2 linked regions of the Niabella beijingensis genome follow. The protein of the gene in region 2 interacts with the protein of the main gene of each other region in a pairwise test. Links are inferred from orthologs where the notes say so. Each region holds a gene or a part of one and is shown on either strand. Other genes may lie near its edges.

Region 1 (3,110 bases), 790 kb from region 2 along the record:
AACAGCTGATGATCTGTCTGTACGGCTTGGCGCCGTTGTTATTGCCTGGAACATCTTCAAACACTTCTTTCCTTATTGGAATGATGCATCAAAAGATCCCGATGCAATTTTGAATCAGGCACTCAACAAATGTTTTACAGATACAACTCCCCTGGAATTTAAAAATACACTTCTAAAGATGACCGAGCCATTGAACGACGGCCATATCTGGGTAAGCCTGGATGGTGATACCACAGAGGCATACTTCCTGCCCCTGCAACTGGCGCTTGCCGAAAACAGGATTGTCGTTGATGCTGTGCTTGACAGCGCCCTTACAACGGTCAGAAAAGGAGACCTACTGGAGAAGATCGATGGCCAGGCGGTTATGGATCTGTATAAAGAACGCATGGGCACTGTTTCAGGATCGCCGCAATGGAAGTCATACAGAGCGATCTCCGGTCTTATAAACGGTAAAGCAGCTCCGGCGGTAACCATTACCCTGCAGCGTGATGGCAAGCAAATGGAACAGACACTGAGCAGAAGCATGAGCCGGTATCAGTATTATGCAATAACCAATCAGGCAAGCCGAAAAAGCGGAAAGATCGCACAGGGTATCTATTATCTGAACCTGAATACCCTTCCAAAGGATTCGATCGATCAATGGGCCGGTGCGCTTGCCGCTTCAAAGGGAATTATCTGCGACCTGAGGGGCTACCCGAACAGCAACCACAACCTGATCAATTACCTGCTGAAAGAAGAAGAACACACCAAATGGATGTTTGTTCCCAAAACGGCCTACCCCGATCAGGAAAAAACTGAATTCATGGGAGAAGGATGGAATATGAAACCTCAAAACCCGCGGTTTAAGGGAAAAGTGGTCTTCATAACTGATGGAAGGGCGATCAGTTATGCCGAGAGCTTTATGGGCTTTATAAAAGATTTTAAACTGGCTACCATCGTGGGTCAGCCAACTGCAGGCACCAATGGGAATATCAACCCCTTTTCATTACCGGGCGGATATACGGTTTCCTGGACCGGTATGCTGGTGAAGAATCATGATGGCAGCAGGCACCATCTCAAAGGTATCCTACCCGATGTACCAATGGAACGGACCATCAAAGGCATTCGTGGGGGGAAAGATGAGTTCCTTGATAAGGCGCTGGAGATCGTTTCAAAATAACCGTTGGACTACAACAGCTGGTACCTCTTCCCCGGCAGCGTCTGTACGATGTTCTGCATCTCCAGGTTCAGCATGGCCACCGCCACACGGCTGCTGCTTAATCCTGAACGCAGGTGCAGCTCGTCAATACCTGCCTGATTCCGTTCCTTCAATAATTCAACAAGGATCTTTTCTTCAGCAGATAACTCAATAAACAGTTCTCTTGTTTGACGTCCTGATTTCTTTTTAACCGGCCTCCAGCCCAGTGTTTCCAGCAGCTGCCTGCCGTCTATGAGCAATTGTGCACAGTTGGTCTTTATCAGATGATTACAGCCACCGCTTTTTTTATCCGACACCTTCCCCGGAAAGGCGAATACATCCTTATGATAATCATTGGCCAGTTCGGCAGTGATCATACTTCCTCCTTTTACTTCTGTTTCCACTACCACAACGGCATCACTCATTCCTGCCACGATCCGGTTGCGACTGGGGAAATGATGCCGGTCCGGCTCGGTATTGCTGGCAAATTCCGTCAGTAATCCTCCCTGTGTGGTCATTTGCTGTGCCAGGGAATTATGTACCGGCGGATAAATCTTATCTAATCCGTGTGCCAGCACGCCAACGGTTTCCAACCCCGCGCTTAACGAGAACTTATGCGCCAGCGCGTCGATCCCGTATGCCAGTCCGCTTACCACAAGCACACCGCTGTCCTGTAATTCCGCTATCAGCTTTTCACAAATCATCCTTCCGTATTCGGTATGAAGCCGTGAGCCTACAACTGCGATGATCTTCGGCCGGTTCAAACAGGCGTTACCCCTGTAATACAACAGGACAGGCGCATCATAGCAATTCAGCAGCCGCTGGGGATAAGCTGTGTCGGTGATGAACAGCGGGGTGATCTGCTGTTGCTCCACGAACAACGCTTCCTTTTCCGCACGTTCAAAATCTGTGAACTTTTTAATGCGGTCCGCCCGTAATTTTCCCAGCCCTTCGATCCGTTCCAGCGTACTGCTCCGCTCCGTAAAAATCTCTTCAGGGGATAAATGCTGTAATAAAAGCCGGGCAATCACCGGCCCGATATTGGGGATCATTGTCAGCGCAATGCGGTAGACCAAGGGGTGTTCCATCAGGTTTTTCTTTGTACTAAAATACAAAGAATTTATGTGGCAGCATTCCCTTTTTTCATCCCGGCAGGATTTTTCTTAAACGTCCTTCCCGTTCCCGTCCGGAACCGGCAAAACATCGGCGCCAAGCCTCAGGTGCACCTGCGGACGATACACCTCCATCAGTACCGGAACATTTACAGGCGGTTCAAACCGGTATTGCCGGTAAAGCCCGTGTGCATCTTTTGTAGAAAGCATCAACCGGCGCAGCCGCTTTGTCCAGGGCTGCTCCATTAAAAAAGAAAGCATTGCCTTGGAAATACCCCTGCCCCGGTATGCCGGCAATACAAAAAAATCCGCCAGCCACCCAAACGTCGCATAGTCCGTAATCATCCGGCCAAAGGATACCTGCCGGTCTTCAATAAAACCACCGATGCAAAACGAATGCTGCAGCGAGTAGGCCACTGTTTCATAATCGATCCCTTCCGCCCAATAGGATTCTTCCTGTAAAAAACGGTGGATCAGCGGCACATCCATTTGCGCCACACCTGTCCGGATATCAAAATGCTCCATAGTAAAATTTTTACAAAAAAAATAAAAATGATATAATGGATACAGTTACATTTTTTTTTATTTTTATGGACACAGTTCAAACCAGAGCAATGAAACAGGACTTTTTATATGCCACAGCCGCACGCAGTATGGCACTTCAGATCCGTACAGGTGTTTTAAAAGCGGGCGACCGTCTGCCCTCCATCCGCACCTTGTGCAGCGAACAGGGCTTCAGTATCAACACAGCAAAAAGGATCTACCTGGAACTGGAAAAACAGGCGCTGATCGAGTCACGGCCCCAATCGGGGTATTTTGTA
Region 2 (3,131 bases):
GAGCTCCTTGTTTGTACAAACAGCGGTTCCCCGGCGGGAGCGAAGGACCTGGCTAAAAAACCGGGTTCGCTGGTGAAGGTAACAAAAAATGAAACGACCAGGTGTTAGGGCGTTGTCGCCTTGCGAAAGACAATAAGAACGGTACCCTGGTGATACAGATCCCGAAAGAATATGAGTTTGATATAAAGCAGTACAAATATTTAAAGTTCAAAGTGTATGCTCCGGCCAAGGAGGTGTTGTCGGGAACCTATGCACCGTATCAGCGGCTCTGGCTGCGCATCATGAACAATCTTTGGGCCTTTGGCTCGGAAAGCAGCTTTGGGCAGCAATACTGGGAATACGGAAAGGATGCATTTCCCATCAGTGATGCCAACCTTCAGAAATGGACGGATATAAGTGTGAACCTGTCTGAACAAGGTGCGGATAAACACAACCGTGTGATCGTTATCAATATAGGGGGTGAACCATCGCTTACGTTCGCGCCCGAAAAGGACATCACTTATTATTTTGCCAATATCCGGTTCAGTAAGAATTAAAAACTACCAGACCCGTACCGACCCTGCCGCAGCTCGTCTGCGGCAGGGTCGTTTAGAGGGGTTTGTTTTGTGGTGTTCTTCATGCTGGGTTTTTGCAAAGAAAGATCAGCCTGTTGTGTGAAACAGTTCCAGCAGGCATTCTGCTTTGAAGTTGACTTCTGCTGTTTCCAGCAGCTGAAAAAGCTCCTCCAGTTCTTTCCGGTTCAGGATCATTCCATAACCTTCTAGCGGCGTTGGGATATAGATGTTTTTCCTTCCGCTGTTTATGTCTGCATTGTATTCCCTGTTTTCTTTAACAAGGGTATGAAAGACCTGCAGATCCTGTGCCGTCATAGTCAGGAGGGTGGTTTGAAAAGCCAGCTGAAAATGGCGGCATTCGTTGCAAACAATGAGGTAGCCGTCTTCAGCATAATAGAGTGTTTTAAAGCTGCACATGGATTTTTTTTTCAAAAATAGCCGTGCAGCACCGGCGGTGGTTTCGAGAACAGGAAAAGAAATTACGCGATCGGGAAAAAAGAAAGCGCTGCATGAAGATGCAACGCCCTTACTAACCTGTCTATATTCAAAAAATCATCCCTGCATTTCTTTGATCTTTTCACGGATCTGTGTTTCCACCTGTGCCGCCAGCTCCGGATTGTCCAGCAGCAACGCTTTTACAGCATCACGCCCCTGTCCCAGTTTATCATTATTATAGCTGTACCAGGAGCCGCTTTTTTGTAAAATGCCCAGCTCCACGCCCATGTCGATGATCTCGCCGGTTTTGGAAATGCCTTCCCCGAAGATGATGTCAAATTCGGAGGAGCGGAACGGGGGAGCCACTTTGTTCTTTACCACTTTTACCTTTACGCGGTTACCGATTGCGGCATCTCCGTCTTTGATCTGCGCGGAACGGCGGATGTCGAGCCGTACGGAAGCATAGAACTTCAGAGCATTACCACCTGTCGTCGTTTCAGGGTTACCGAACATTACCCCGATCTTTTCACGCAGCTGGTTAATGAAAATACAAATTGTGTTTGTTTTTGAAATGGTGGCTGTAAGCTTACGCAATGCCTGGCTCATCAAACGGGCATGTAAACCCATTTTGCTGTCTCCCATTTCGCCTTCTAGCTCGCTTTTAGGTACCAGGGCGGCAACAGAGTCGATCACCACTACATCCAGGGCCCCGGAAAGGATCAGCCGGTCCGCAATTTCCAGTGCCTGCTCCCCATAATCCGGCTGGGAGATCAGCAGGTTGTCGACATTTACGCCCAGTTTTTTGGCGTAGCTGCTGTCAAATGCATGCTCCGCATCTATAATGGCGCACATACCACCTTTTTTCTGTGCTTCCGCGATCACATGGGTTGCTATTGTGGTCTTACCGGAAGATTCCGGCCCGTAAATTTCAATAACGCGGCCACGGGGCAGGCCACCGATCCCAAGCGCTGTATCCAGGCCTATGGAACCGGTGGAAATCACTTCCTGGGTCACTTCAGCCTTTTCATTCATCAGCATTACACTGCCTTTCCCATAATCCTTATCAATCTTATCCATCGTAAGGCGCAATGCTTTCAGCTTCTCGCTGTTCATGTCTATTTCTGTTGTTTTGTCTGTTTTTGCCATAACCAAAATTACAATTTACCGTTGTCCGATCTGATTAACTTATCAACAACGCAAAGCTAATAAAATTAGTATTTCAAAACTAATATTTTTGGAATTATTTTTTTTTGAGACGCCTCCAAGCAGTTTGGGTCGCCGGGAAGGATTATACTACCATATTGGCAATCAGCAGTCCCAGTACGCCTGCCAGCAGTCCGAAATAGACCTCTTTGGCGGTATGATCGGAGAGCAGCAGACGGGAGGTGCTTACCAGGCCGGTGATCAGCAGGGCGATTATGATATAAAGGCTCATGCCCTGGCCATAAGTGAAGCCGAGCAGGCAGAGAAAGGATACAGCAGTGCCCAGGGCAATACCGTGCATGCTTACTTTCATGTAGATATTCAGCAGCAACCCCACAGAGGAGGCCATAAAAACGCCCATGGCAAAAATGACCATTTCCCGGGGCATCCCATCCAGCCCCCGCCATACATACCAGATCCAGAAATACCAGATATTACAGATAATAAAAGGAATGATCCGGTCCTTCCGTTCTTTGAGTTTTATAGAGGGGATGAATTTCAGGCCCCTCAGCAACAGGACAGAGACCAGTGGGAAGAAGGTATAATTGACAATGCCCTGCAACAATACCATCAAACGGCCATCTTCCGTGGTTCCGTAAAATAAAAAAGGCTCTATATACAGTAAAAAGTAAATAACGTATATCGGAACAAAAACAGGATGGAAGACATAGGAAAGGAGGGTGGCAATAATTTGCTGAAATTTTGGCTGCCGGTCAATTTTTTCCCGGAGCTCATTGTCGCCGTCTAATACCATTCTGGAGTCCATTTTGCAAAGTAAGGAAATCCGCAGGCTAAAACCGTTTCTTTTCTGCATCTTTATGACTTCATATGAAAATTGTAAGACGTTTTTTCAAAATACTGCTAAAGACCCTGCTGGTCCTGGTCCTGTTCATTGCCGGGTATGTGGTCGCCGAACGGCTTCTTTCGCGGTGGACGGTT

Evidence for each region.
Region 1: the proteins of recA (region 2) and dprA interact in binary tests that used the Bacillus subtilis proteins (3 or more experiments, as listed by UniProt). The link is inferred for Niabella beijingensis from one-to-one orthologs.

What each region holds. Positions count from the first base shown.
Region 1 is NZ_JAIQDI010000001.1:1,508,883-1,511,992, forward strand. The notes cover bases 217-2,996. They hold dprA (DNA-processing protein DprA), read right to left. Parts: upstream 2,266-2,996; coding sequence 1,168-2,265; downstream 217-1,167. Other genes in these bases: K7B07_RS06360 (S41 family peptidase), read left to right, coding at 217-1,159; K7B07_RS06370 (GNAT family N-acetyltransferase), read right to left, coding at 2,341-2,814; K7B07_RS06375 (aminotransferase-like domain-containing protein), read left to right, coding at 2,904-2,996. In the rest of the region: more of K7B07_RS06360, read left to right, coding at 1-216; more of K7B07_RS06375, read left to right, coding at 2,997-3,110. UniProt on the Bacillus subtilis protein: Protein that helps load RecA onto ssDNA during transformation. Binds cooperatively to circular ssDNA, is able to bridge different segments of DNA. Favors the loading of RecA onto SsbA- or SsbB-coated ssDNA and formation of RecA-DNA filaments.
Region 2 is NZ_JAIQDI010000001.1:2,295,805-2,298,935, reverse strand. Bases 122-2,922 are described here. They hold recA (recombinase RecA), read right to left. Parts: upstream 2,136-2,922; coding sequence 1,107-2,135; downstream 122-1,106. Other genes in these bases: K7B07_RS09630 (hypothetical protein), read right to left, coding at 2,278-2,922; K7B07_RS09640 (DUF6686 family protein), read right to left, coding at 642-971; K7B07_RS09645 (hypothetical protein), read left to right, coding at 122-536. Also shown: more of K7B07_RS09645, read left to right, coding at 102-121; more of K7B07_RS09630, read right to left, coding at 2,923-2,958; K7B07_RS09625 (TIGR02117 family protein), read left to right, coding at 3,021-3,131. UniProt on the Bacillus subtilis protein: Multifunctional protein involved in homologous recombination, DNA repair and competence.